3 regions of the Alteromonas sp. MB-3u-76 genome follow, and region 1 is predicted to be linked to each of the others. Evidence: predicted binding sites of a transcription regulator. Region 1 holds the regulator's gene; each other region holds the start of a gene.
What was found. Region 1 encodes sigma-54, which starts transcription at its own class of promoters, with help from an activator protein. Its sites were predicted from a motif close to GTTGGCACGNNNNTNGNNT; they were not measured.
Positions count from the first base shown of each region.

Region 1 (10,428 bases):
CCTGTGTGCGAAGCTTGATTGAGAGCGGTTCGGCCACTGTGACCAGTATGGGGCGCGGTATCCGTTCCAATGCCTATGAGAAACACCGTATTAAGCGGGCTGACCGGCTGTTATCTAATGGTCACCTCCAGCGTGAAGTACCGTTTATCTATGCAATGATTTGCCGGTTATTTTGTACCTGTAAACATCCTGTCATTGCCGTTGACTGGTCAGATTTGGATAAGTGCAAAAAGCACTTTTTACTTCGCGCCGCAATTGTCGTTAAAGGGCGGCCTATTACCCTTTATCAGGAAGTGCATGATAGAAAAGCCAGTGCAAAAGCGACTACACATAGAGACTTTTTAGAGATATTGCACACGCTCTTACCGGATACCTGCCAGCCCATTATTGTCACTGATGCGGGCTACAAATCGCCGTGGTTTCGTGAAGTGCAGGCATTGAGATGGCATATTGTCGGACGTGTGCGAAAGCCACATTTATATTCGCTGGATGGCGGTAATGAATGGCAATCTATCGCTGAGCTTTATCTAAAGGCTACAACACGGCCCAAGCGATTTGATAACGCGCTTATCGTCAAGTCACGACCTTTTGCCTGTACCTTGGTGTTGGTTAAAGAGAAAGCGAAAGGTCGACGAGCGTTTAATGCCAATGGCTCGCGCCAACGGGATACCAATTCATTGAAATATGCTGATGGCGCAAGAGATCCGTGGCTACTGGCGACGTCATTGCCCTACCATCGTCACTTATCTAAACAAGTCATCGATATTTATCGCCAGCGCATGCAAATAGAAGAAGGCTTTCGGGATATGAAAAGCACGCGCTTTGGTCTGGGGTATGAAAATAATCGCAGCACAACCAAGACACGCATTACTGTTCTGGTCTTGCTTACCACACTGGCTTCGTTAGTGGCTGTACTGTTGGGCATGCTATTAGTTGTCAGTAACAAGCATCGACGCTTTCAGGCAAATACCGAAACAAAATCCGTACTATCCTTTCACTTTCTTGGCTTGAGAGCTTTTAACACCTCAATGCGATTTACCCTGCATCAGTGGAAAAAGACGATCCGCTGGCTTGATGAACTCACCGCTGAAGCTTGCATGAGCAAGATTACATGCTAAATTCGTGGGGATCCCTCAGAACTTAGGTGGTTTCATCACTAAAGGATACTTAATCCTTTGTTATCACTTGAATTCAGTGAATTAATTTCAAAATAGCACCACTCACCAACACTACTTGATAAAAAATAATCATTTTTCACCGTAAATACCGATGAATTTTTTAATTTTAAGGTGTGAAATGAAACTTATTGAATTGAAACCATTTGGTTCTATAAAACCAATTAAACCTAAGAAATGTCGTAAACCGATAAAACCAAAGAAACCACTCGAATATAAGAAAAATTAACGCTACGTACTACCCATTGTGTCAGTTGTATTTAAGGCTAGTTGCACGTGTGTCAAATGGGTGGTTTTCAAACGTCAGTGAAGTAGTTGTCGTCAAGATAGGCAATTGAACTGGTCTTTGGTACTGAAATCCGCAATGAGATATGTGAAAGCCCTGACCTCAACATTTTGCATGTTCAAGTGATGGTATGTTTTTGTGCTTCATGCGCCAAAATCGAAGTCGTGTTGAATGATATAGTCGCTGGATGTGGCAAAGTCCGGGGGAGCTCTAAGTGGCGGCATAAGAGAGTCGTTGTCAGCTTCCGTCAAATTTTGCTTGTCCAAATATGACAAGATTTTATTGATAACGCTGACGTCGGTTATGCAAGCAATGATCTTTACGTTAAATTTTTCGCAAACCTCGCATTGGGTAATGTCGATGTTGAATACGCGTTTCAGTCTTTGCGCCGGTGACCGGGTTACCAAGACATATTGCGGGAATGATACGGCTTTTCTGAATCTTTCAGGTGTTCTGCTAAACGAGGACTATTCTTACCACGTTGTGAAGCAGTCACCTCGGCACGAACTATAGCATTGGGAGCAAATACCCCATAAAACCTCGTGAGGTTAAGTCGAGGTGGTGGTATCAAAGCAACGAGTTTGCCGAGAAAATCCCGTGGAGAGAAGAACACGAGGGTCGTTCCGTCATTGTAAGGGGTCTTTAGTTTATACCTCACCTTACCTGAATCTGTAAGATTCAATCGTTGTTCACTTATGGCTGGTCTTGAGATGTATCTGCACAGGCGTTCCAATTTATCGGTTTGGTGACCGTCTGCGAATACGCCAGCATGTAAACTGAAACCGCCTATCTGGGCTAATTGTCCGTAGTGTTGTTTGTCTTTGGCGGGCAAGGTTTGTAAGGTAAATACTTTTTTGCCCATATCTGGCCCCAAGCAATACGATAACTAACCGAGGCCGCTTGCAAGGGCAATAAGCTATTTTCATCATCCATGGGAAAATCGAGAAAAGCATTGTCCATATCACGCTGAATGAGCCCGGCCTTCTCTAAATAGGCCGCAATGCGGTGGCTGATGTTGTCAACTATCTGTTCCATATCGCTATGGCTCGGCGCTTTGACGAGTTTGAATTTGGTTTGCCCTCGCTCTTCTGTAATAACGCCCTCGAGGAAGAGCATATGGAAGTGTATATTCAAGTTTAGCGCACTTCCAAAACGCTGAATGTACGTTACTGCACCCGTCTTGGCTTGCTTTTTCAAGTAACCTGTTCGATGGATGATGTCAGTTGAAATCGTGCGATGGATGATTTGCATGACTTTGCTGAGCTCTTTGGGATATCTGGCAAGTAGCAGCCTCAATGGGATAGGTAGACTCAACACCCACTGACGTATGGGATAGCCGTTAAGAACGTCGTCAACCAGTAACTTCGCACTCTCTGCTATCCGTCTTGCCCCGCAAATAGGGCAGAAGCCCCTACGTTTGCAACTGAACGCGACCAGCTTCTCATGTTTGCAGTCGTCACACACGACTCTGAGAAATCCATGCTCAAACCGACCACACTTTAGAAATTCTGCAAACTCTTTATCTACATGAAGTAGCAATGTCTTTCCTTGATGGGAAAGGTACTCCAGAAAATCTGGATAATATTGCTCAACCAATTGGTATAGCAATGTTTGCTCTGGCCGATGTCGTTTATAGGTATGCATGTTAATGGCTAACAATGGCGTCCTTGCCAGGGATTGATAGCCCAGATTGCAGATAGTTTTGTTGTTAGTCTACTGGTCTTTGAGATGGAAAGTTCATTGCTCCAAGGTCCGCTTCACGTACAATGCCGCCCCTCATACTTTAGATTCCAACCAGCAGCGCTTCCTCATTACTTTGACAGAAAAGCTGATTTCCAACCTTAGAATGCAAATAGCCATAAAAAGTTACCTTTTGGGCAGCAGTTTAATTTCACCAAATACATCAGCATCAATATATCCGCGATTTTTATCACCTTTTACAGGTTGTATTTCATGTGAACCCATAAAGTGCTCGCGCATTTCACTACCATCGTTGTCGCAGTAGGCCAGCATAAACCCAATAACTTGTTTTTCGCTCAGAGTAAGAGGGACATTTTCACCGTTTTCTTGATAGCTATTTGAATAGAGCTTTATCGCTACTTCCCAGGTAATGTCAAACGGCGCTTGCACAGATCGCTGCCATCGACTAATTAAGTGTTCGGTGTAAAGATGAGCCTGTTTGTCAGGCCCATAATCGGCCGCTTGGTTATCTAGACCAATATGGTATGCAAAGGCAGTGTGGTTAAACTGATGATTGCCACCCGAAGCGTCGCTGTCTATGAACACTTCAAGAGCATCGTCGTCCCAATATTTCACTGTTGGGTTAGGGTGGGTATCAACGAGCACATCATCACTAATATTTGCCTGCAAATACAGAAAGTTCTCATCCCATAATAAACGATAGCGCCCGTTAAAATCTGTCTCTGAAGAGGGAAGACTTCCATCCATTAAATAGGGCATAGGATGCCAAGTTGCATTGTTCCAGGCGCTCTCAGAGACGCCATCGATATGAATAGGTGTTGACGTGTAATTAACACCGGTAGCCATAAGCGACTGTGTAAAGAGCAAGCAAACAGTGAATAATGTTTCCTTCATAAATATCTCCATGCGAAACAGATGGGGGAGGCGATTGGCGTTTAAATAGGGCGGCTAGATTAAAAACAGGGTTGCGGTGCCCAAGAATGCAAAGATACCCACGACATCTGTAATGGTTGTTAAAATGACGCTTCCGGCGAGAGCGGGGTCTATCTTCAAGCGCTTCATTACCAATGGTAAAGTAGCACCAGCGAGTGCGGCGGCTATCATGTTAACGAGCATAGCAAACGCAATAATAACCCCAAGCATGTAATCTTGTTTCCACAGAGCAATTACTGAAGCTATCAGCACGGCCCAAATAACGCCGTTGAGCACACCAATGGCAATTTCTTTGCTTATTAACCAGCGAGAGTTACTGGCGTTTACATGGCCAAGGGCCATACCGCGTATTACTAGCGTTAGGGTTTGGTTTCCTGCCACGCCCCCCATACTGGGCACAATGGTATTGAGTATGGCTAAAACTGCTAAGGCGCTTAGTGTTGCTTCGAAGAGGTCGCTCACCATGGCAGCCAAAAGTGCTGTGGCTAAATTTACCGCTAACCATACCGAACGTCTTTTTGTACTTTGCATAACAGGGGCAAAGGTATCTTCGTCGTCGTCAAGACCGGCCATGCTCATCATAGAGTGCTCTGCGTCTTCACGAATAATATCAACAACGTCATCAATGGTTATACGTCCCACTAGACGATTTTTTTCGTCAACAACGGGGGCTGAAAGCCAATTGTAGCGTTCGAATAAACTCGCTACTTCATCATCTGGCATGTTGACTGGAATAGCTTCTGATTCCTCATCCATGACGTCCGATACTTTGTCGCTGGTATCGGCGGTTAATAGCCGAGTAACCGGGACAATACCCACCAGATTATCGGTTCGATTAACCACGTAAAAGGTATCGGTATTTTCTGGAAGCTCCCCTTTCAGGCGAATATACCTGAGTACAACGTCAATGGTGACATCTGGGCGCAACGTAATGGTGTCGGTGTTCATAATGAACCCGGCGGTCTCTTCACCGTAAGACAACGCTTGCTCGGCTCGCAAACGGTCTTGAGCGTCCATTGAGTCAAGAATGTCGAGCAAAACGGTTTCAGGTAAGCTACTGAGCGTCTCTGCTAAATCATCGGTGTCCATTTCCTCAAGCGCATCAACCACATTGGCCGGCAGCATTTTTGTGATTATGCCATTACGCACATCATCGGAGAGTTCTTCTATTATGTCGCCGTGAAAATCGCTATCGATTAACTCCCAAAGTTCGTCGCGGGTACGACTAGGGCTAGACTCGAGAATATGGGCAACATCGGAAGGGGGAAGCTCTAATAGTAGCTTTCTTACAGACACGAACTGACCGTTGCTTAATGCGTTGTTAAGCGTTCTCAGCTGAGTTTGTACATATTTAGAAACGAGAGCTTCTGCCATGAAGAGCAATTCCTAACTTACTAGATGCCCGAAGAAAACCTAATTTGGTGGCTACACAGAGACTATGTTGCGTGTTAATAGAATAGCGTACTTACCCTGTTGGTGTCATGACAAATACGTTGATTTGAAATACGTTTTTACGCGCTTGACGATAATAACAGCAGCTGTGAAAATTTAAGCAAGAAAAGCACAAAGCAGGCAAGTGTTATTCGTCTTCGTTAAATCGACCCTCTATGAGCTTTTCAATGGCCGCCAGAGCGGCTTCAGCGTCATTGCCCTCAACAATCACGTTTACCTGCTCACCCTGATGGCTTTCTAGCATCATAAGGCCAAGTACGCTGCTAGCATCGGCTTGTTTGTCACCTTTTTCGAGAATGATTTTTGCGTCAAATTGATTTGCTAATTGTACCAATTGAGTTGCTGCTCTTGCATGCAGACCAAGTTTATTGACGATTGTTAGCGTTTTTTCGATAGTCACAGTTTGTCTAGCTCTCTACTTAATGCGCAGGTTGTTAATTTAATTCTCTATGACGTATTTGCACGTCGGGATGAATTTCGCTGAATGTTTTTGACAACGTCTGAGCAATATAAACCGAACGGTGCTGACCGCCGGTGCAGCCTATAGCAACCGTGACATAGCTTCGGTTGTTTCTTTCCAGGTGAGGAAGCCAAGTGGTAATTAAATTTTGTATTTGCCATACAAACTTGGTTACAACGGGTTGTGAGCCAAGGAATACCTCTACCGGAGCATCGACACCGGTTAGGTGCCGAAGATCTGGCTCCCAATGAGGATTGGGAAGGAAACGAGCATCAAACACATAGTCGGCGTCTTTAGGAATACCGTGTTTAAATCCAAAAGACTCGAATACCAGAACGAGACGGGAGCTCTTCTTCCCTAAAATACGCTCGCGAATAATTTCAGCAAGCTGGTGAATAGTTAATTTATCAGTGTCTAAATACAGATCTGCGCGCTCAACAATTGGTGCAAGTAAGTTAGATTCTGCCTTTATAGCTTCCGACAGTGACTTGTTGAGTTTAGCGAGAGGGTGCAGTCGACGGGTTTCGCTAAAACGCTTCACCAGCACATCGTCACTGGCATCAATATAAACGATGGTCATAGACCAGGAAGAGGGCAGGTAGTCTAAAATTTCTACCAAATCGTTAGGGTTTTTAGGCAGGTTTCGCACATCTATGCTTACGGCTACCTGATCATATTCGTCTACTACCGTGTGAGTAAGGGTAGGTAGCAAGTTTACGGGAATATTATCTACGCAGTAATAACCCAAATCTTCTAGGGCCCTAAGCGCAACTGACTTCCCTGAGCCAGAACGACCACTGATAACAATCAGCTTCACCGATAATTCTCCCTAAAATTTTTTTATGTGCCAAAAACTAATTCAAAAACGATTTTTCAATTAAGCGCATATTCCAGAAAAGAGCAGCAACAAAGAGCGCGATGCTTCTCTGTGCTTTTCTGTGCTGCGTCCAATTTATACGCCAAGAGCAGAGATAATATCTTCGTTCGTTTTGGCTCTGCGTATGGCTTTTACCGTATCTTTATCGCTAAGTTTACCTGCAACAGTAGCCAGCGTTTGCAAATGGCCTTGAGTTTGTTCTTCAGGTACCAGTAACGCAAAAAATATGTCGACAGGCTTTTCATCAAGGGCATCGAAGTTGATTGCTGGGATACAGGTTACAACAATCGCCATTACTTGCTCTAATCCTGCCAAGCGGCCATGTGGAAGCGCAATGCCGTTGCCTATTCCTGTACTGCCTACTCGCTCCCGAGCCAGTAAACTGTTTAGCACAGTGACTTGATCTATGTTTTCATCACCTTGCGCTGCTATATCAGAAATAATTTCTAAAATTCGTTTCTTACTATTGCACTGAACCGCACACTCGGTGCGGTCCAGGCTTACGATGGCTTTAATGTCCATGCTTAATTATCTATTAATGTTTTTTCAGTTTTTCCTTATGCTTGATTACCTGCCGGTCGAGTTTATCCACCATGCTGTCAATCGCTGCATACATATCGGTATTTTCTGAGGATGCAAACACTTCAGCACCGCTAAGGTGCATAGTGGCTTCGGCTTTTTGATTTATTTTTTCTACGTTGAGGATGACATGGACATTAGAAATGTGATCAAAGTGACGCTCAAGTTTGCTGAACTTCGTATCGACATAATTACGCAAAGAGTCGGTGATTTCGACATGATGACCAGTTAGGTTGATTTGCATATTTCGTCTTCCTTTTAATATAGCGCCTTTAAATAAGGCTTTTGCGTTGGTTAGACGGGGGTATCGATAAAGACTCCCGGTATTTTGCTATTGTCCGCCGAGCGACTTTTATGCCTTGCTCTGCCAACAATAAAGCAATCTTGCTATCGCTTAATGGTTTGCTAGGCGTTTCTGCTGCAACCAGTTTCTTAATTAACGCACGGATAGCGGTAGATGAACACTCGCCGCCTGATTCCGTTGCCACGTGGCTGGAGAAAAAATATTTTAACTCGTAAATTCCTCGTGGAGTATGCATGTATTTTTGAGTAGTAACCCGTGAAATCGTCGATTCATGCATGTCTACCATTTCTGCGACATCATTGAGAACCATTGGTTTCATCATTTCGGGGCCGTGCTCAAAAAATCCCATTTGTTGCTGAACAATACAGTTAGCCACTTTCATTAATGTATCGTTTCTCGACTCTAAGCTTTTTATAAACCATTTGGCTTCTTGCATATGAGAGCGTATGAACTGTGAATCGCTACTATTTTTCGCTTTTCTACTCATCGCTGCATACTGCTGGTTTACACCCAGTTTAGGTAAGCTGTCTGGATTCAGTTCTACAGTCCAGCGACCGTTTTTCTTTGCTACCGATACATCGGGGATAACATACTCAGGCTCTTTAGTAACTAAAGCACTACCTGGGCGAGGATTCAAGGTTTGAAGCAAACGCATTGCCTCGCGAAGCTCGTCTTCTTTCAAACGACTCTTACGCATTAAGGTTCTGTAGTCTTTGCTGCTAAGCAAATCCGAATAGTCCTCTATCAGTCTTTTTGCCTCTTCCAACCAAGGGGTATCGTCGGCAAACTGACGAAGTTGAACCATCAGACACTCCTGTGGAGTGCGCGAGCCAGAGCCAATGGGGTCAAACATTTGAATACGTTTTAGCACGCACTCCACTTCGTCTAACTCTATCTCTTCTTCAACATTTTCGGTTTCAATATCTTCAAAATTAACGGCTTCTAATATTTCGTCTAACGTTGCCGTGAGATAACCCGACTCATCAATGGAGTCAATAATAGCAATGGCAATCGCTCTGTCAGTGTCAGAAAAAGGAGTGAGGCGCATTTGCCATAATAAATGGGCTTGAATATCTTCTGTGGTTTCACCCTGGAAAATTTGGTCATCATCGTTGTTTGATGGACCGGGAGCAGGTGCAGAGGAGGCAGAATAATATTCGTCCCATGTGCTATCGATGGGCAATTCATCAGGAAGGTCGTTTTTTTCAAGGGCATCACCAGACTCGATAGTGTCGCTAGACGCAGAAGCAGTGGCTTCGCTAGCGCTATCATCGTTGTCGATGTTGTTTTTTTCAGCTTGAGGCTCGTCGTTACCTTCTTCAATTTCTAAAAGAGGGTTTGAGTCTAACGCCTCCTGAATCTCTTGCTGAAGGTCGAGTGTAGACAGCTGAAGCAGCTTGATAGCTTGCTGCAGCTGTGGAGTCATCGTTAGTTGTTGACTAAATTTTAACTGTAAAGATGGTTTCATCTACGTCTTATATTTATGCTCTTCAGTGAATGTACCAGAGCGCTTGAGAAAAATGACAATTAGGTTACATACAATAACTATAGCCTGAATTGTTCGCCTAGGTATACATCCCTTACTTTTTGATTACTTAAAACCTGTTCCGCGGTTCCTTGCGCAATAAGTTCGCCATGACTCACAATGTACGCTTTTTCACAGACATCCAATGTTTCTCTCACATTGTGGTCGGTGATGAGAATGCCTATTCCTCTGTCGCGAAGGTGCTGTATTATCTTCTTTATATCATTAACTGATATTGGATCAACACCAGCAAAGGGCTCGTCGAGCAAAATAAATTCGGGTTTAGCCGCAAGTGCTCTTGCTATTTCTACTCTGCGACGTTCTCCACCGGAAAGGCTCATACCCACACTATTACGTATATGGTTGATATTGAATTCATCAAGTAGTGCGTCAGCTTCTTCTTCCTGTTGCTGAGAGTTCAAATCCTTTCGGGTTTGCAAAATAGCCATGATATTTTCATGCACAGTCAGTTTTCTAAATATAGACGCTTCTTGAGGTAAATAACCAATTCCACCGCGAGCGCGTTCGTGCATGGGCTGATGCGTTAATTCTTTATCGTCTATTAATATCTGCCCTTTGTCTGACGGAACTAGACCGACAATCATATAAAACGTTGTCGTTTTTCCCGCGCCATTTGGGCCTAACAGCCCAACAATCTGCCCTGTAGAGACTGACAGACTAACATCAATCACAACTTGGCGGGATTTGTATGCCTTAGCAAGATTTTTTGCACTAAGAGTAGCCATTACTGTTGCTTGCCTTTACCGTCTTTGCTTTTGTCTGTGTCATTATCACTGCCATCATCACTATTCGAATCGTCTTTTTTGACTTTTCTAATAGACTCTGGCGTGAATACCGTGGTAACGCGACCTTTACCATCTTCTTGATTGCCGCCAGTTGCTAATAACTGTTCAGTTATCATGTCAAAGGTAATGTTATCGCCCTTTACTTGGCTGCTATCTTGCCGTAATTCAGCGTTGCCGCTCAGTGAAATAGTGCGCTTTGCAACCTCGTAACGAATCTCGTTAGCTTGTGCCGATACTGGATTTCCATCTTCTAGTTTTTGCGAGTAGCTAGCAGGTTTACCTCGCGCGACAAAAATCTCACGACCACTGCCTCCAGAGGCAATAACTTCC
Region 1 is NZ_CP025115.1:836,242-846,669, forward strand. Features, by position in the region: gene CW735_RS03735 (IS4 family transposase) at 1-1,118, shown strand, start outside; partial or broken gene CW735_RS20050 (transposase) at 1,605-3,105, opposite strand; gene CW735_RS03745 (CBM9 family sugar-binding protein) at 3,328-4,056, opposite strand; gene mgtE (magnesium transporter) at 4,111-5,469, opposite strand; gene CW735_RS03755 (HPr family phosphocarrier protein) at 5,675-5,947, opposite strand; gene rapZ (RNase adapter RapZ) at 5,982-6,824, opposite strand; gene ptsN (PTS IIA-like nitrogen regulatory protein PtsN) at 6,960-7,406, opposite strand; gene hpf (ribosome hibernation promoting factor) at 7,420-7,707, opposite strand; gene CW735_RS03775 (RNA polymerase factor sigma-54) at 7,736-9,235, opposite strand; gene lptB (LPS export ABC transporter ATP-binding protein) at 9,313-10,038, opposite strand; gene lptA (lipopolysaccharide transport periplasmic protein LptA) at 10,038-10,428, opposite strand, start outside.

Region 2 (10,428 bases), 970 kb from region 1:
TAGCTCGAGATCTCTATCCTAAGACCTTAGAAGGCGACGAACCTGAACCCTTGGAAGTCATAAATTGGCCTATTAACGAAGCAGATGCTTTACTTGCAAGAGAGGATTTTGTTGAAGCGCGCTGTATTGCTGCACTGTTTTTAGCGCAAAAGTGGTTAAAGGAACAATAAACAATGCCCGACGATGCCCACCCCGACCTACTAGAATTGGCAAAAGAAGTTGCAATAGAAGCCGGCAAAGCAGTCTTAGAAGTTTATGAAAATCGTGATTTTGACGCCTATCAAAAAGACGATGACTCTCCGGTTACAAGCGCCGACTATCTCGCTAATGACATCATCAATAAGCGGTTATCGGAAGCTACGCCCGACATTCCAATTTTATCAGAAGAAAATAAGCACGCCAGTTTAGAGGAACGCAAGCATTGGAGTCGCTATTGGCTTATCGATCCTATCGACGGTACGCAGGAATTTATTGCTCGAAGCGGCGACTTTGCCGTTAACATTGCCCTGATTGAAAACAACGAACCTACTATTGGTGTTATTTTTTGGCCACCTGGTCAATCTATTTATTATGCGCAAAAGGGAAAGGGAGCGTTTAAGTCTTCGCCTGAAGGTGACAGACCCATTTCCGTTCGCAAATTGAGCGATCCTAACAGCAGTGTAGTAATGATTGCCATTAGTCGACGCCAATCTCGCGAAAAAGTGCTTAATCGGATGTGTGCTAAACGCATTTACAACATGTTGCCGCTTGGCAGTTGCTCACTCAAATCCTGTTTTATCGCTGAAGGTAAAGCAGATGTATTCATGCGTATTGGCATTACAGGCGAGTGGGATACGGGCGCATCTCAGTGTATTGTTTCAGAAGCAGGTGGCAGCATTACCACAGCAAACTTCGAACCTCTCACTTATAACAAGCGTCATTCGCTAGAGAACCCAGATTTTGTGGTAATGGGCGATCAACGCGTTCCATGGCAAGACATTGTGCAGTATGATGACTACGAAAACCCATACACAAAATAAAACGTATGCGTTTTTAGACATTGCGTAATTATCGGTGTGGCTTACGCATTATTTCGCTGTAATTCAACCATATTGTTACCGAATACATTTCCTTTGGCCTGACACACGAAAGTACCGTGCCAAATGAAGTTAACGTATTAAAAGGAGTAATAAAACGATGACCAAGTACATTCGTACATTATCGACAGCTTTACTTACTTGTGGCCTTGCATTCCCGGCCGCCGCAGATTGGACGATTGACGGTGACACAAGTGCATTACATTTTCTGTCTACAAAAAATTCGCAAGTCACCGAAGTTCACAAGTTCGACAGCTTCAATGGCAATTTATCAGACAGCGGAAAGCTCAATGTTGAAGTTGATTTGTCGTCAGTGAATACAGCAATTGATATTCGCAACAAACGCATGCAAGAAATGCTGTTTAACGTTAGTAAGTATGCCACCGCTATTTTTGAAGCAACGCTCACCGACTCTATGATGAAGCTTAACGCTGGCGACGTTGTTAATGGTAAGGTAGACGGGATTTTAACGCTGCATGGTCAAGCCGTCCCAACAACGTTCGCAGTAACTGTTAGTCAGGTTGATGAAGATACCTTAACGGTGTCCACAAGCGCCCCTACGCTTATCAAAGCAGAATCATTTGGGCTGGCAAAAGGTGTAGCTGCACTGCAAGAAATAGCGGGGCTCAAAAGCATTACCACCACAGTACCAGTCACATTTTCTGTTACCCTGAAGCGCTAGAAAGTATATCTCTTCAATGCTGCTTAAGTGAGTGCAAAATTCAAGCATGAACAGCTTGGAGCATTATGAGTTTAGAGCTCGAGAAGATTGAGCTACAGTGGGCTTACAGCCGCCACAAGAGACGAAAAAGCCGCTTAAATCAGCGGCTTTTCTATGTTCTTACATCTGCTCGGCCAGCACCGGCTTTCTCACCTCAGGTTTTTGGTTCAGCGCTTGCTCTGGCATAGTTAACCACAGGCTATCCGGTAATGCAGGCGCATCAACCTCGTGTTTAGAAGCTGCAAAGTGAGATATGGCAAAATGCTTCATAGCCACTTTCAGTCGCTTCAGTGCCCTACATTCATTCACCTCCTCACCGATAACAAACACACCCCACTTACGCATAGTGATACCCAGTGCATCACTGCTGGTTAGTCGGATAACTGGCGCTGCTAACACCATGCCTACGAGTACAGGCAGCAACCACATAAACAACGATGGCGTGAAGTAGAACGTTGTAACTCCCCATGCCACGGCCAACGAACTCATGATTTGAGTATGCTTAATTGCAACAGACCACGGCACTTTTCGGCCTTCTCGCTCTTGAGCTTCCCACTTCACTGAGAACCCAAAAAACACGCTTATAACGAAGTAACTATGATAAAACATCATAAGAGGCGCAATCAGCACTGCCATTATAAGCTCCACTGTAGCGCCTTTGACTAGCGACCATGCGCCACCGAATTCGCTTCTGCGTTTAGTTAACGCCAGAGTAATACCCAATAATTTAGGCAGGAATAACAGGGCTGCAGTCCCCCACATTGTCACCATCATCATATCCTGTCTGGCAACCTGCCAACTTGGAAATAGCTGATATTCAGACATGAAGAATTGAGGAACGGTAGTAGCACGAATTAACGCATCGACTGTGCCCAGTGCCAACATACAAAACAGAACAAGTGATGATATATAAGCGAACGCACCGAATAGGAAGTGCAAACGGTTAGCCATTTTTAGGCCTTTTACATTCAAAAGCCCGAGGTGCTGAATATTCCCCTGTACCCATCTGCGATCGCGAATAGCATAATCAACAATGTTACTCGGTACTTCTTCATAGCTTCCCGTAGTATCTGTTAGTAAATAGGCTTCCCATCCAGCTCGAGCCAAAAGGGCCGCCTCAACAAAATCATGGCTTAATACTTCCCCGCCAAACGGAGCGCGTCCTTTAAGAGTAGGTAAGCCGCAGTGCTGCATAAACGGCGCTATACGTATAATAGCGTTATGCCCCCAATAGTTCGCACTGTCGGTTTGCCAGAACGACAACCCTGTGGCCAGCATTGGACTATATAAATGCGCAGCATACTGCACAAAACGACCAAAAAATGTATTTTGGCGAACTGGCATAGGAATAGTTTGAATAAGCGCTGTATTTGGAGCTTGCTCAATTCTTCTCGCTAAATCCTCCATACGCTCACCGGTCATTACGCTGTCAGCGTCTAACACAATCATAGCTTCATAATTGCCGCCCCAACGTTCACAAAACTCTTTGAGATTACCCACCTTTCTGTGCGTGTTGTTTTCACGGCGACGATAAAAAACGTGCTGCGCATAATCACCAAGGCGCCTTTGAAGCCGAGCAAATGCGCGCAGCTCGGCATCGGCCTTCTCTGCGTCACGGGTATCGCTAAGCATGAAAAAGTCAAAGTTGTTGCTACTTTCACGTTCCATGAGCTCGCGGATACATGCTTCAAAGCCAACCATAATTCGCTTTGTATCTTCATTGTACACCGGCATTACAACAGCGTGACGCTGGTTAAGAGAAACGCTAAAGTCGGGCTGACTGGGCTTCTTCTTCAAACTAAGAGGGTCGATGTTAAACAGCTGTAAAACAAACCCAATAATACCTGTCCAAAACGCCATGCACAGCCACGCAAATAGGGTTAAACCAAGTCCTAACTGAGCGATCTCTAAATTGGTTAATCCGTTGGGTAAGAAAATTTCATACAAGCTCCAGCCGGCTAGGGCCGTGCTTGGTATTACGAGCATTGCCATTATAAATAAACGCATACTTGCTCCTTTGACGATCTGATTTCGTTGTGGCTGTGCTGATTGCAACCCTGATTGCAAACCGCTATCGAATTGTTTCTTATCGCGAACGGACGAGCGTGTATCTTGCTTGCCGTTATCAAACTTATTTAGGTTGATAGACATAATTCCACACCTCGCTTACTCGTTCGCCGTTCTGCTCTACATACACACGCATATCAACAGTTTGCTTTTCGTTTGGCTTCATGAAGAAAGTAGCTCTCCATTCTGCGCCGTCTGCAACGGGGTATAGGCGTTGTTCCGATACTGTACCGTTGACACTTTGCACAACGAGTTTGGTTGTCTCTGCATCGAAAACTTGATCTTCTGGCACTGAAAAATCAATGTTGAACTGACGTGTAGTCGCTAACACCTCATCTTTGAATTCGTCACCAGGCAGCACTGCTTGGCCTTGCCTGGTGCGCTCAACTGTAGCCAACTCGCTGTCAAAAGCATGCTGCTCAACAGTTTTAAGCTCGTAGGAGAAATACATCGACTCGCCTTCGTTTAGCGCCTGCTCTGGCGTCCAAAACGCAACAATGTTGTCATGAATTTCAGAAGTGGTTGGAATTTCAACTATTTCTAAATGGCCTTTGTCGAAACCTTCTTTAGGAGTTACCCACAAACCTGGGCGTATGTGATAGTTAGCTTCGGCATCGAGATAGTTGCTCCATTCGCCATCGCGCTGCAACATGCCAAACCCTTGAGGCTTATTATCGCTCAGTGATGTGATTTGCAGACGCGAAGGATTGGTAAGCGGTCTCCAAATTTCTTCCCCGGCATGCGTTACCATTAAAACACCATCGCTATCGTGAACTTCAGGGCGATAATCATCAAAAGATTGCTGAGTATTTTCGCCATACAAAAACATGCTGGTAAAAGGTGCGATACCCAACTTATCAACATCTTCTCGAGCGAATAGCCAACTTTCTACATCTACCGATGTGTCTTTACCTGGCTCAATAACAAACTTATATGCACCAGCCACCGAAGGGCTCTCTAACCTTGCATAAATAGTGATCGGATCCCCGTCCTTAGGTTCAACTACCCAAAATTCTGTGAAGTGGGGAAACTCCTCACCTTTTGTAAGCGCAGTGTCTATCGCTAGGCCTCTGGCTGAAATGCCATAAACTTGATTTTTGCCTACTAAGCGAAAGTAAGAAGCCCCCAAGAAAACCGCAAATTCATCTTTATACTCTTCACTTTTAATGGGGTAGTGAACTCTAAAACCGGCAAAACCAGATTCATCATCTGTTAATCCAGCAAGCTCAGAGGACTTTCCGTCGTAACGAAACATATTGCTGTTAAAAGGAAGCCGTTTTGGCGAGTTACTACTGCCGATGGTATAAACAGTGACTGGGTATTCATAAAGAAACCCAGGGTGGAAAAACTGAAGTTCGTAGTCATTTTCCTGATGCCAAAGACTCTGCTTAGGCTCGAAACGAATTGAACGATAAGTTTGATAATCTATCTCTTTCAACTTGCTGTCTAGGTTATGATCATCTTGCTCATAACTTTCATTAGCAGAAGCTCGAGCTGCATCGATGATAGATTGTAAAACCGGTGATGCTTGCTGCGGCTCGTTGGCTTTGCTTACCGGTGCTGCATTAACAGGCAAGGCCCATGCTGTTGTTAAGAAAATATACGTCATTACACTTGCAGCGCTGATCATTGCGCGCGGCAGCGAAGAACTTTTAGGTAAAAGACTTTTAGATAAATTACAAATAGTGTTCGAAAAACGTGGTAATGCCATTTTTCCTCTCCTTTAGGTAAATGGGCTATCACATAGGCTTTGCTTACTTAAACAGCAGAAAGGCGCTCTATTCCTTTCATCTAGATTTCGCAGCAAGTAAAACTAAAAAAAGAAAATTGAAATATGAAAACTTCGCTGCGACTTCACAACATTGCGATAGCACTCGATGATAGGTGAGCAAAAGACGTTCCAACGCGTTCAAAAAAGAAGCCAAATAAAATAATCTCTTTAACTATCAATAAATTACCAATAAAATAAAAAGGGTTTTCTTTAAAATGCTCGCAAATATCTAGCGTTAAACTGTACATACATTATCAACCCCCTTAAAAACTGTTGTTTTTTAGAGACACTTTTAATCTCTGTATTCATTTCGCCTCTCTATTTTTTCGAAATACTCCCCTGTCTGCATCTTTTCTTCCAGCATACTAAAAATATATTTCTCTATCTTTTCAATAATTTAAAACAATCCCAGCGATTGATATCAATTAAATGAGCGAGTTGGCAGAGGCTTTGCAAAAACAGTAGTAGTTCGAGCAATAGGACGAGGATGACAGGGCAGAACGCAGGAATTCAGGTTCGCTAGTTATCATCATTTTTTATTAAGGAGTTAACACATGAACAAAGCAATCACACTATTAACAGCACTTACTTTTCCACTTGCATCACTCGCAGCAGTTGTCGCTACAGTTGCACCAACTGCAGCTTTGGCCGATAAGCCAGATTGGCGTTATGTTGAAGGCGGCTATACAAAGCTAGATTTCGATAACAATGAATCTTTTGAGCCTGACGGCCTGACGATTAATGGAAAGTACTTACTTAACGCCAACTGGTATTTAAATGGCGAGTACAGCTTTTTTGAAGAAGGTAACTTCGACTTCGACATGCTCACTTTAGGTGGTGGGTACAGACTGCCAGTCAATGCTACGACCGACGCGTACTTTGGCGCAAACCTAGAGCGTGTTGATGGAGATTTTGATGACGAAACTGGCTACAGTATAAATGCTGGCCTTCGCTCAATGATTACAGAGCAAGTGGAACTAGCTGGTGAAGTGGGTTACTACGACGTTGACGACGGTGAACCCACTTTTAAAGTAGGCGCTAACTACTACATCACGCCCCAGTGGGCAGTAGGAGCAAGCTATAAGCTCATCGACGAGTTAGATATTATGCAAGTGACAGCTCGTTACGCGTTTTAAACCTCCCTCTCCTCAGGAAGGTGGCCGGGTTGCTCGACCCGGCTTTTTTTATCCGTTCAAATAATTTCACTGTACCTACTTCTGGCGCATCAACTCTGGCTGTCGTCTTCAGGTAAAATGTCTTCTTTTCTTTTTATGTCTACACTTTCGTGTAATTCAGAGTACACCAATACGGCTTCGCCCGTTTTTAAGCTATCAAGAACTTGCTGAACTTTTGTTTTAAAGTCAGTTTCTTGCTCACCGTAATCTGTACCCTCACGCAATACAAACGACTCTGCCAAACTGTAAACAGTGTCAGGCTCTAACGCTTCAATAGGAATTAACATAACAGCTCCAAGGTGGCTATTTTCATCATAAAAATACTAACATCCGCTATTTGTATAACGGCAGTAGCTATTTATTGGAAGCACGTCGCTAACAAATTGCTTCACTCTCTCATGAAGCCAAACGCGGGGGTTAAAAATAGACCCCTGCATGAATCCCACATGGCCGCCGCGCTCACTCAGTTCAACCGTTACGCTTCTAGCGAGATCTTCTTCTTTTGGCACAACTAAGTGGTTCATAAAAGGGTCGTCTATGCTGTGTAAAACCAGCGTAGGGCAGTGAATAGCACTTAAAAAATGATAGGCACTACATTTTTCATAGTAATCCTGCGCATCCTCAAAACCATGTAAAGGAGCAGTCACCTTTTCATCGAACTCGTTGAAGCTAGTCATGCTATCCACATCGTCTTTAGTAAGCTGAATAAGCTTCCGATAATCAATATATTCCATTTTTTTACGCAGTGTGCTTTTCATGCTGTTTAACAAATATTTTTGGTAAACCCGAGAAAAGCCGTGATTAATCGACTTTGCACACTCAGAAAGCTTAAGCGGCGAAGATATAGCAACCGCCGCTTGCAGCCATTTTTGCGCGGGGTTTTCCCCAAGCAGCTTCAATAGCATGTTGCCGCCTAAAGAAAAGCCAATGCCCACTTTGGGAACCTGTGGAAACTTATCGCTTAACCATTCAAGAAAAAAACTAGGATCGCCTGTTTCGCCGCTGTGGTAGGCACGAGGGTTGAGATTGGGTACACCGCTACAGCCGCGGTAGTGCATCATGACAACTTGCCAGCCATTTACTGACAGATTTGCCATCATATCGTTAGCATAGTGAGACTTAATACTGCCTTCTAAACCATGAAAAAGAACGACAATACCTGATACCTCTTCAGGCTTTGGACCCCATGCAACATCGACAAAATCGTTATCGGGTAACGTGAGCCTTTCCATTTGATAAGAAAGAGGCATTCGCTTTTGAATAAACCGAGGCCATATAGTTTGCACATGGCGATTCTTCGCCCATTTAGGCACTGTAAAACTGCTCTTAATGATTTTTCCGTGTGCTTTCGCTAACTTACTCATTGCGGTTTCTTTTTATGTAATAGGTATAGTATTGGATATTGAGAATACTCATTATTTACGGTAGCTGTGCGATTAACTGACTAACCAGACTGCGAGCTTCTTGATTTTCTCTCAACCCATAGGCATTGATGAGGGCAGCAACAGAGGCATTCAATACCTTCGATTTATCGCCAGACGGTGGTGCAGATATTCGGTGAACATCTAATTGACAAAAAGCTTTAACAATCGCCTCCTGTTGCTTTTTCTCAAGCTCTAATTCTTGCTCTTTTAGTGCCTCATAGTTTGCGGTACTTTTACCGGTACTTTTACCAGCACCATCTTCAGAATTGTGTTCGCCACCGCTTTGAGAAGTATCGGTTGAGGTTTGCGACAAATTTGAGCCTTTAGAAACCGGGCGAGCGGCTTTGCGCTTTTCTCTGTGTAACTTAAGTTGCACATCGCTATTTGCCGCGGCATCAATTACAGACTTTAACTGCATTAGGTTTATAACAGCGTTATTTTCCAAACACCAGCACACTAGTAATAGCACATTAACGTTAACCCCATGCTGGTCTTGCAGCAATAATGATAGCGGCGCTACATCTCCTTTTGCATAGCGAGTAATGCTGTACTGCCAAAACTTTTCTTTATCAAGATTAACCATTTGCGATGTCATATGCCTCTCGCTGCTGTTCTATTTGCTCTTGCGCATCTAACCACGCCATTTCCTCTTCTTCTAAACGCTGTTTCAGCAGAGTCTGTTTGTCGAGCAACTGCATCAAATCAGATTTTCTGTCCTCACCATAAAGCGTGGTATCAGCAAGCGCCTCTTCAACATCAGCAAGTGACGCTGAATGAGACTCCATATTTTTTTCATGTTTTTCTACGGCACGCTTTAAGGGAGCGATCTGTTTTCTAAATTCAGCTTCTCTGCGCTTTTCTTCTTTGCGGTCAATTTTGCGTTCAGGTTTATCGCCATGCTCTCCCTGAATTTCATCTTTGGCATCTTGATTAGATTTTGCTTTTTCAGCAGCTTGCTGTTTTAAAATCCAGTCACGATAATCATCTAAGTCGCCAGTAAATGGCTCAACATAGCCTCTATCGACAAGATAAAAATCTTCACATACTGAAGATAAAAGGAAACGGTCGTGAGAAACCAATACCATTGCACCTTCAAAACCTTGTAGCGCAATGTTTAGCGCATGGCGCATTTCTAAATCTAGGTGGTTAGTCGGTTCATCTAACAGCAGCAAGTTTGGCTTTTGATACACGATTAACGCTAATACAAGGCGCGCTTTTTCACCGCCCGACATAGGGGCAACAGGTGCGAGCGCTTCATCACCGTTAAAACCAAAGCCACCTAAGTAGTCCCGCAACTGCTGCTCAGTGGCCTTTTGATCTATTCGCTGCAAGTGCAAAATGGGGGTGGCATTGGCGTCGAGGGTCTCTAATTGATGCTGCGCGAAATAGCCAATTTTTAGCCCTTTAGCGGTATTAAAAATGCCGTTTTTAGGAGCGTGAACCCCTGCAAGCAGTTTTATCAGCGTCGATTTACCCTGCCCATTGCGCCCTAGTAAACCAATACGACTACCCGGAACTAGGTTGAGTTTAACCTGCTGTAATACCGTATGCTCGCCGTATCCTAGCTGCACTTTCTCCATTTGCACTAACGGGTTGGGTAAAGCAGACGGGGGAGCAAACGAAAAGCTAAATGGGCTAGCCATATGTGCAGGCAACAAGGTTTCCATCTTTTCAAGCTGCTTAATTCGACTTTGGGCCTGCTTGGCTTTACTGGCTTTTGCTTTAAACCGCGTGATAAAGGAGTTCAGGTGAGCCACTTTCTGTTGCTGTTTATCATATTCAAGATTTTGAAGACGAATACGTTCAGCCCGCTGGGTTTCAAAGGCTGAATAATTACCCGTATAGGTGACTAGCTTCTGCTGCTCTACGCTAATAATTTGCGCAACTGTATTATCGATAAAGGCTTTGTCGTGTGAAATAAGAAGCAATGTTCCTGAGAAACGCTGAAGCCACTTTTCAAGCCAAATAACCGCGTCTAAATCTAAGTGGTTAGTTGGCTCATCGAGCAACAATAGATCTGATGGGCAAAGCAGTGCCTGCGCCAAGTTTAAACGCATACGCCAGCCACCAGAAAAGTCGGTGACAGGCGCGGTTAATTGAGAATTGGTAAAGCCTAAGCCCGATAGAATAGTGGCGGCTCTCGATTCAACATCATAGGCTCCAGCCTGTTCTAGTTGACCGTGAACTTGCCCAA
Region 2 is NZ_CP025115.1:4,222,232-4,232,659, forward strand. Features, by position in the region: gene nudE (ADP compounds hydrolase NudE) at 1-170, shown strand, start outside; gene cysQ (3'(2'),5'-bisphosphate nucleotidase CysQ) at 174-1,019, shown strand; gene CW735_RS18795 (YceI family protein) at 1,177-1,758, shown strand; gene mdoH (glucans biosynthesis glucosyltransferase MdoH) at 1,918-3,804, opposite strand; gene CW735_RS18805 (glucan biosynthesis protein) at 3,929-5,575, opposite strand; gene CW735_RS18810 (porin family protein) at 6,190-6,771, shown strand; gene CW735_RS18815 (YheU family protein) at 6,861-7,097, opposite strand; gene CW735_RS18820 (hydrolase) at 7,134-8,174, opposite strand; gene CW735_RS18825 (DUF2390 domain-containing protein) at 8,230-8,829, opposite strand; gene CW735_RS18830 (ATP-binding cassette domain-containing protein) at 8,810-10,428, opposite strand, start outside.
Region 2: CW735_RS18805 (glucan biosynthesis protein) is a predicted target of sigma-54. The motif match lies at 5,751-5,769, and genes of this name have one in related genera.

Region 3 (10,428 bases), 2.1 Mb from region 1:
AAGAGTGGATCCTTTTTGGCTGACTTGTTACTTGCCTCCCAATCCACTTTATTATTCCGAACCACAAGATATTTTACCGACGAATGAGAGACAAAAACAGTTTCACCAGAAACAATAATAAAAAAAATAATGCCAGAAAAATCTGGCATTAATGCATAAATAATTTCGTCGTGTAACTTTAGCACTTTAAGATATCGATCCTATTCACATTGCACATGCTATTTGCGGACCTCACCAAGATCCTTCCAGCATTTTTCAAAATGTGCCGTGTGATACTGATAAATCATTATCGTTCCAGTATTGTGTGGTAATACTATCAGACAATTCTAAGTCATCAGGCATTGGGAAACGTGGCGTTCCATCTCTATTCTCAGTGTTGTTTTTCAATGCATAAGTAACGGCTGTAGACCCCCAAAAATCCTCCATAATATTATCAGCTGTCGGATTAATCGCCGTATCCCAATTAGATAAGCCGTAATGTGCATTCAGATACATAGCCGCTAAATCCATTAGGCTCCCGCCCGTAACGGTCTTGTCGAAAACGTCTTCCAGATTAAATTCAATCATTTCTACCGTATTACCATCGCCCAACACTACTGTTGTATCACGCATAAACTGGGCAACGGCTTTGATACGCCTTAAATTGGTTGCCTCACCAGCGTCACCAAATATTTTCTTGATTGCATGGAGAGCATGCTGAAGGCCTGTAGTCTCCGTTGAATCATCTATACTAGTTGTTGAATTCTTTTTAAAAGAACCAGAACCACGACCATTATTCTTCTTAACATCATCGACAGAGGCAATAGTACTGAAAGTACTAGCAGTATCAGTTGAAACACCACTTGCTTTAAAAGTTAACTTCTGCCATGTACCGGGTGACCAACCACCGTCGACTTGTGGCACAGTGCACGTGACCGCTACAACTCTAGACCCACCTGAAATGCCACTTGCATTGCATGCACCCCACACAGATTGGGCGGGTAAAGAACTGAAAATTACGCCAGCACCAACGCGTTTTACAAACGTTCTGCGACTATTTTTTACAACTGGGTCGGTCATTATCAGATCCTTTTCTTAAACAAGCATTCACCAACAGAATGAAAGCAAATTTCGAGCCACTATTTTTTTATTTTTTATTCAAGGACTTAAAAAAAATTGTGCACACCTTTCTTTTTTTGTAAAAAAAGTAGACAGGATAATACCTCGCATAAACTAACGAGTAAATGGCATTTACAATTGCTTTTGAATGATTCAATGCTTATTTTAGGCTATGGTTTTAGTTTGTTATAGGCGTTTATGGAACAACTTTCGGTCGAAATCAAAAATTTACTACAGCTCTCCGCTGAACATGTTGTTACTAATTTTGCCACCAGCAATACTGAAGCATTCTCTGAAGTACCGCATATTCTGGTAAAAATTACTATCAAAGAGCAAATTTACTCGTTGATAGAACTAGCGAACAAGGTTTCTAACTGTTCAAAACGTCGCTTTTCTATATATCCACTAGCAACAGGTAAGAATTGGGGTTATGGCTCTGCATTGCCAAGTACAATTAATGGCGACGTGGTATTGCTCGACCTTTCTGCACTTAACGGCATTAATTACTTCGACAAACAAAATGGCTTAGTGACGATTGAGCCAGGCGTTACTCAACAACAGCTTTATTACTTTTTACAAGAGCAAAACGCCCCCTTTATGGTGCCAGTTACGGGAGCAGGTCCTACTACCAGTATTCTCGGCAACGCTCTAGAACGAGGGTATGGGATTACGCCAATTGCCGATCATTTCACTGCTGTTACTGCCATAAAAGGTTATTTGGCTGATGGGAGTTTTTACGAATCTTCGTTACAAGCGATGAGTAATACCGCAAATTCAAATGGTGAAGAGTGTTATGTAGACAAGACATTCAAATGGAAGCATGGCCCCTACCTCGATGGCATTTTCACTCAATCTGGCAATATGGTAGTCACCGAAGTAACCATTGCTTTAGCAAGAAAAAAGCCCGCTTTCGATTCTTTTTACATGCGCTTTTTTGATAAAGACAGTTTCGAAACAGCATACGGCGTAGTTCAAGATATCTTCCAAAATTTAGAAGGCGTTGTAGGCTCCATAAATCTAATGGATAAACGCCGCGTGGCCGCCATGGTGGCAGAAAACCCACAAGGCCCAGGCAACCACGCTGTCATGACAAGCGAACAAGTTAACAGCATTGCTAAAAAATACGATGTTCCAGAATGGACAATAGTGGGCACTATATACGGCACAAAAGCGGTAGCGAAGGCAGCCAAAAAAGATGTCAAACGAATTGCAGCTAAAAAAGCAGACCAGCTTCTTTTCTCAAATAGCTTACTGGTTAGCATGGGCAAATTTGTGACTGAAAATACAAACTTTTCTTTTTTATCTAGCGCGAGAGAACAGTTAGAAAAGCTGTCGGCTGGTATAGAAGTTATGCAAGGCAAACCAAGTCAAGTTGCGTTACCCTTAGCATATTGGAGAAACCCTCGGATAAAGCCAGACAAAACCCGAATAATGAACCCTGCAGAAGACGGATGCGGCTTACTGTGGTACGCCCCTTTAGTTCCAGCAAAAGCAGATGCTATGAAACAGTTTGTTGATATGATTAGAACTATTGCACCTCGGTACAATATTGAACCAATGATTACGTTTACAAACTTGAGTGGCATTTCAACAGACAGTACCATCCCAATTGTGTTTGATAAGGAAAACCCTCAAGCAACAAAAGATGCACATGACTGCTTAGATGCGCTGGTCACAGAAGGGTTAAAACATGGGTTCATTCCGTATCGCCTTAACATAAAACAGCAACAAGCACTCAATGCGGATAGTACGTTTTGGAAAACTGCCGGCAAAATCGCTCACGCGTTAGATCCAAACGGAATCATCAGCCCAGACAGATATAACCCATATAAAATTAAAGACAGTTAGCTATAATTTTTTGGAAACAACGCTACAAATTTCGTTTTTTCAAAAGGGCATTCACGTGCTTAATCGGAATAGCATAGCTAATACCGCTAGGTGCAGATAGAGCAGACTCTTTACCTTGGCTGACAAAAACCTTATTAATTACCCCAACAACTTCGCCCTTTTCAACACTATAAACTGGGCTACCCGAGTTTCCAGGATACGCAGTAGCATCTAGCTGATACACCATCTCTGGTTTATTTAAGCGATTGAGCATAGCAGAAGTCAGTTGATTGGCGTTCTGAGCAGGTATAGCGTCGGGTGTTATTGCTGATACCATACCTTTGTGTGTTGCAGGGTAAATACCTAAAGCCGCGCCAATAGGAAACCCGGTAAAGGCTACATCAGTGCCAGGTTTAAGCATTGTGTCAGACGCTAGCATAGCGCTTGGTAATGAACCATCAAACTCGAGAAGCGCTAAGTCGTGCAGCGGATCTATTTCTAAAACCTCTGCTTTAAATGCTTGTATTTTTGTTCCTTTTCCTGTTATCACAACGTAATGCTGAACTATTTGAGGATCGAGTATTTTGGACACCACATGATAGTTAGTTACAGCACGCTTTCCATCTGCAACCACAAAACCAGTACCTAAAACCTGATTACCACTGTTTTCTAAAGGTGTGTACAACCCTATTGCAACAACTGACGGTGTGACTGTTTCAACAACTTTCGTAAATTCTTTAGAAGCCACCTGACATGTGCCAAAAATCAACAAAAGAATTGTTATTCGCATACGTTTCATAAATAACGTAGTCTCACACATTATGAACACCCCGATTAATTGTGTTTTGGTAAGGATATGGAACTTCTCAAACTTGTAGCTCTGCAGCTAATAACACCACTGAAGCTATCATTAATACTGTTAGTGCTATCTTTAATACTTCAAGCCATTTCAAAACAACGTATCGCAACATTCACAAAAAGAGTAGCGTTATTTTGGGTATTACTTTGGTCTCAACCATACGCAAGCGATGTATTACTGCATTTTGTTGAATACAAACCCGAGCCTAGAAACGAGCAAGCTTTACAGAAGCCCGATTATATACTCATACTTGCTTGTTACTACAGCACGCAAGGTTACGTGCCTGAAATTAGCCGATGGGCGGAGTGCTCACTGCAACGAAACGTAGAGGGAGTGAGGCTTCACAATAAATCGCAAGCGCCCATTATTATTACTGGCGGCAACTTTCTACACGACAGTTCAATAAATTACAGCGAAGTGGCTCATGACTTCTTTACCTCAATGAATATCGATAAAAATAATCTGATTACAACAAATGAGGGTACAAATACCCATGAAGAAATCTTATCAGCAACACAATATCTCGAGAATAAAAACATTTGGGTAGTTTCATCTGCAACCCATATCTATCGCTTAAAAAGAGAACTTGCTGGCATCACAGCTAGTACCACATTCTTCGCTGTTGATTACCATAGTAAAGGCAGTTTAGAACCATACCTGACATTGCCATCGCAAAGTGCATTAGAAAACGCGAGAGTAGCTATGTATGAATTAATGGCTAGGGTGAAATTTACCCTTAATTATTAATAGTTTATTTTCAAGGCAATTTGTAAATTAGACTAATTAATAGTTCTTTAATTGTATATTAATTTTATTACGATCTGCTAAGCTTACGGTAATGCAGTGAACATGGAAATTTGCATAAAAATATGAGTAGCCCGAAACAAAAGAGCGTTTTAGATAGAGTGTCTGAGCTTGTCGGCAAGAACAACAGGCTAGGTAAACTCATCTCTGGTTACAGTAAACTCAAAGAAGCTAATTATATTTCCTCGCACTTTTCTACTTACCTCACACCCACCATTGCAAGTAGCGAAGAGCTAAAAAACGAGGTTTACAGAATAAGACACAATGTTTACTGCGAAGAGCTAGCTTTTGAACCTATTCGCGAAGATGGGCTAGAGCTTGACGAGTTTGATGCATTCTCTATGCATTGTTTGATTCAGCACGTCAGCTCCCAAAATTATGCGGGCACTGTGAGAATAGTTAGGCCTACTGAAGAACACCAAAAATTACCCATTGAAAAATACTGTTTAAACTCTATTACCCATGAAGAGCTAAACCCAGCGAATTTCGCAAGAGAGGACATTTGTGAAGTATCTCGTCTTGCAGTACCAAAAGCATTTAGAAGACGACAAATGGACGACCATGACGGAGCAGCTGTGGGTATTATAAATCAGCAGTCCTACTCTGAAACAGAGCTTAGGTGCTTCCCTTTTATCGCTGTTGGGCTTTATTTTGCAGCTGCAGGTATGGCTTTAGAACAGGGGATCAAGCATGCGTATGTGATGATGGAACCCCGGCTAGCACGCAGTATGGGTTTTGTAGGCATAAAGTTTCAGCAAATTGGGCCCGTGGTAGATTATCACGGCAAACGAGCGCCTTATTACATCAATCAAAAACTGCTAAACACTAGCCTATCGCCCAGCTTTGCAAAAATGCTAAGTGATATAAGAACTGGCATCAGCAGAAATCACTAAAAATTTTGAGCTAAAAAATTCCAAAAAAAACATCCACACTAGTGGATGTTTTTTTATGATAAATCGAGATTTAGCTTTTTATCTTGCGGCGGCGTAATCCGGCCATGCCTAGCAGTGCTAAACTAGAGAGCGCGATAGTAGAGGGGCCAGATACCGGTACGGGTGTATCAAAACCAACCACAATATTATCAACTTCACCTGCAACGCCAGTACTGTTAATCACTACTTTGGTGAAAGACTCTCCAGCTTCGAAAGCAACATTTACATAAACATTCGAGCTATCGGCTAACTGATTACCAGAGTTTCCGTTCAATTTGTCAAGCAAAGACTCTCCAGTTATTTCAACAATTAGGTCGTCCCCGTTGAAAAAGGAAAAGTCGTTGTAATCATCAACTGACCCCCAATAAAAACCGAAATAATTTATTCCTACTGTTGTATTAAGTATATTCCCAGCGTTAGTCAATAAATTTGTATAATCAAGTTCTACACTACCAAGAATACCATTTTCTGCTGGTGTGTAGGCGAAGCAAGTTTCATCATCTGCAGGAGCCGCCGCAACGCCACTTTTTCCAGTGGCGCGAACTTCAAACGAGCCAGTTCCACCTACAGTTATTCCCGCACCAGTAGAGTTGATGGCGCAACCAGCACTATCAGCTGGATTGTTAAAACCCTCCGTCCCATCGAGAAATCCATTCATCGCAGTTGCTGCGTCAAACGTTTCTATAAAATAGCCGTTGACGCCAAATACTCCGTTACCATTAACAGCCTGAGTGGGGTCTATAAACTGGCTGGTTTTACCAGAATTGTCGCCTGCAACATCAAAATCAAACGTAATCAATGCTGCTTGTGATGAGAGCGCAGCACCGCATAACAATGCGGCGATACCTGTTTTTAAAAATTTTAAATTTGACATAATTATGTCCTTTGTCTGTTTGCCCAAGATCTTCTTTACTTCTCATAAGACAGCTGCATAAGCCGTTCCAAGTTGTTTAGCTAATGTTTTTTAAGCATAAAAACAAAGGCAGACGGCACACGGCAGTATATTTGTAAAAAATATGAACACTTTTTATACAGACAGATAGAGCACGATTATGAAGCAATGCGACAAAACTATTTGAGTTGTTTTACAAATAAATGGCCATCCATTGGCTATCAACTAAATTCTTATAGAAGTACTAATATTCAATGCTTGTGTGAACCGCCAAACAAAAAATCCCCAACAGCATAGCTGGCAGGGATTCTATTTAAAACGCTCCACGCGGAGCGCTTTTGCTCTTAGTGGCGTTTAGGCTTTCTTGTTTCTGCGAACAAGACCCATACCCATTAACGCAAGTCCGAATAAGCCTAATGTTGCTGGAGTTGAGACGACGTTTGCAGTCAAATCGCCACTATTTCCACTTGCAACGTCAGTAGTTCTCAAGTTCGAGTCAAAGAAAGAAGCACTAACGCTAAACGCGAACGCGTCGAAATAATTTACAACCGTTGGTACCATACCTTGACCCGGCACGAAACCGAACTCGTTAAAGTCTGCTCTAGTTAACGAGTTAGAGACTATGTTGCCGTTAGCTATACCTTCGCCAGGCGCTTCATCTGCGATATCAATTGCTGTCGTCAATTCGCCTTCCGCAATACCACCGTAATAAGCAACGTTCACTCCGCCCACTGTTCCACCAGTTTCGGCATTGTAGTTGGCATCAACAAAAGCGCCAGATAAAAACAACGTGTCCGATGTGCTATCAATGAAGCTTGTTAACGCGCTTTGGTTAAGAGTTCCGTCACTGTTGCGAAGAAGAGCCTCAGCGCTTGGTGTCGATAAACCCAACGAATCAACTAACCAAACATTAAAGAATGAATCAGTTAGCGACAGATCTAGTGCGTTATCAAAAGGACCTCGATCATTTGCTTCTACTATCTCCAAACCACCAAACTCAAACACAAGCTGGCAAGAAGGGCAAAGTAGGTCGCCAGTATCGACATTGTTGTTGATTATACCGAAGCCTTCTAAGTTTAATCCAACTAGGCCATCTGTGTTAGCAAAAGTCATGTCTTGGCTGACGCTAATCAAGTCACTGATATTTACAATTGAGCCAGAAGAATCAGAATAATATTGCACCAGGTTTAAACCGTTATTAACGTTTCCTGTATCGCCGCTCGGAGTTGCTGGGTTTTGCACACTCACTCCACCAGGAAGAAGAATTGGCTCTGCCGCTACAGAAGTTGTAGCAAGCATCGCCGCTGCGATTAGTAACTTTTTCATTTTGTAACTCCGTACATTAAACGATATTTTCGTAACTTAGATATGCCATTAGCGTGCCAAAAATTAAGTTACTGATATCAAGACTATTTTTATAAGGCGAAAAGAATTATGTAAAAAAGTCTGACGAATTTAATTGACGTTCTCAATACTTTCCTTGTATTGAATTAGCGAATTAGTGATATTGGGCGGGAATTCTTTTTTTGCCATACTCTCTAAAAATGCTATTGCCTCCTCTTCCCTAGTTTGACCAACCAAAGCCTGAGCGTATAAGAGAAGAACCTCTATCGACATAACATTGTCTCTCTCAATCATATCGAGTAGGATTTTTTCAGCTTCAGCATACTTTTCAAGCCCAAGAAGCACTCTTCCGTGTGTCGATCTTACGCTTACGTTTTTTGATGCTAATTGAAATGCTTTTGTAGAGTATATTTGAGCTTCTTCTAAACTTCCGTTACTAGACAATAACCACGCCAGATTATTAAGCGCTTCGATATTATTGGTTTCAGTTTTGACTATCTGTTTGTAAATATTGGCCGCTCTATCTGGGTTGATAAAAATAAGTGCATCAGCAAGATAATGGAGTGCACGCGAGTCGTTAGGACTATATTCTAATAATCTCTCAATAAATCTAAGTGCACCCGCTCTACTACTAAACTCCTCGACAAGGCTTATCAAAGTAGATACTTTTTGAGGGCTGATAGAGTTTTTATAGTAATTGAGGAGTAAAGCGAACGCATCATCTTCTTGACCCATCCTGAGCAGTTCCGCTCCCTCGGCTTTTGAATCTAAAAGAGTGAATACTGGGTCATCTTTCCATTTTGACGAGCCTAAAACCTGCTTCGCAATATTTATGCGACCTTTTTGGATCAGGAGTTCCGCATAAGTAAAATGAAGAAGTTTGTTTGATGGATATCTTTTTACACCAAGAGCGGCAGTTCGAAGCGCTTCAGTAAAATCATTGTTAGAATCCAATAATTGTACCTTCGTTATATAAGCCAAAGGAGAGGCGTGCTCCTTGGAAATCCATTCATTTAGGAGCCTTCGAACTTTTTCTTTGTCTTTTTGTGCATTAGCTAACTCAACACTTACTTCAAAATAGCCAACAGTTTTAGCGCCTATACTTTTCAGTTCACTTTCAGCAGCGTCGAATTGTTCGTCATCTATATATGCACGCACTAAAAGCAACCTCATCCTGTCACTTAACTTTAAGCTCCGATTAGCTAATAGCCTAATGAAAGAACTCCATTTTTGATTTCGTTTTGCAAGTACAAAATATGTTTCGGCAATATTAATTGTCAAACCTGCCTGTTCCACATATTTTAAAATCGCTTCAGAAGCACCATCAAAGTTGTTCTCTTCTATTAGTCGTGAAACTCTGAATAACAATGCTGTTTCACTTAAAGGCTCAATTCTACTTAATTTTTCGCTGTAATAATTTGCCTCATTGTAATCTTTATTGAGCAATGATGCTTTTATGGCCAACTCTATTAAGGGAATATAGTCACTGTCGATACTCAAGCCCTGTTTAATTACATCTGAAGCTGTATCGTAACGTTTTTCAGTAATGTAGTTGTGTGCTAGAAGAAGCCTTGCCTCGATGTTGGAAGGGTCTAGATCAAGGACGGTATTCGAGAGTTGTAGCGTATTTTCTCCTCTTCCGAGCCCCATTTCTAATGCGGCACGCTCCATTAGCCTTGAAATGCTAACTTCTCCTTGCGCCAACTCTTCTGTATTAGCCAAAACCCTTTCAGCTCTATCTTTATGACCGTCAAGTAAAAGCGCAATTGCAATGTTTTCGCCAAACTCACTATTAAGTAACTTACTGCCTTTTTTAATTTCGATGTCGTACCCCAACCTAACTCTAAGCAACGTCTCGAGGTCTTGAAGGCCCTGACTTTTTGATACGATATTTGGAATTGCCTTCAGTGAATCGAAAGACTGTTCATATAAACCAAGATAGTACGAAGACACAGCTTGAATATACTTTAGCATAGGGCTATCGAAACCTGCAGCGATTGCTTTTTCGGTAGCTGTTTTAGCTTCATCATACTTATTTGCCCTGAAAGCATTTTCAGCAAGCATATGATCAATAATAGGTGCATTACCGATTTCTAATGAAAGCTTTTCAAGAAGAGTAGTGCTTTCTTCATAACTCTTAGTTTGAACCTTTGAATTCGCGAGATAAATCTTTACACGTTTGTTACCTGGAAACTTTTTGAGATACTGCTCGAAGGCTTCAATAGAACGTTCATAACTTCTATTCATAAAATATAATTTGCCAAGCACGGGCCACTTTTCAAAGAACTCGTCATTTATCGACTCTAGCAAGGCAACTGACGTTTGAACTTCAGGCTTTATGCCATCTACTTCTGACAAAGATTTAAAAAACAATTGAAAATCAGATGCACTCGGATTGTCCCTTATAAAATTTTTTGCAAAACTCTCCGCAGCGATTGGTCTCCTAATCTGTAGCAAAGATAGGTATTTGAGTGCAGCTTCGTTCTGTTCTAGGTCTTTATCTGGGCCTCGTTCTAGCTCAGTTAACACAACTTCATAATTTTCTAGTTGGAAGTTAGATAATAGATAAATATCATCTATTTGCGGATTGAAGGGTAGAACTATCTTGTTGGGATCACTAAGTCGCTCAATCATGCTCACTGCTTCTAAATAATCTCCTAAGCGATAATAGA
Region 3 is NZ_CP025115.1:3,056,744-3,067,171, forward strand. Features, by position in the region: gene CW735_RS13670 (hypothetical protein) at 1-185, opposite strand, end outside; gene CW735_RS13675 (hypothetical protein) at 256-1,059, opposite strand; gene CW735_RS13680 (FAD-binding oxidoreductase) at 1,297-2,946, shown strand; gene CW735_RS13685 (S1 family peptidase) at 2,969-3,745, opposite strand; gene CW735_RS13690 (YdcF family protein) at 3,782-4,531, shown strand; gene CW735_RS13695 (PEP-CTERM/exosortase system-associated acyltransferase) at 4,654-5,481, shown strand; gene CW735_RS13700 (Npun_F0296 family exosortase-dependent surface protein) at 5,552-6,394, opposite strand; gene CW735_RS13705 (PEP-CTERM sorting domain-containing protein) at 6,767-7,738, opposite strand; gene CW735_RS13710 (hypothetical protein) at 7,868-10,428, opposite strand, start outside.
Region 3: CW735_RS13705 (PEP-CTERM sorting domain-containing protein) is a predicted target of sigma-54. The motif match lies at 7,781-7,799, and genes of this name have one in related genera.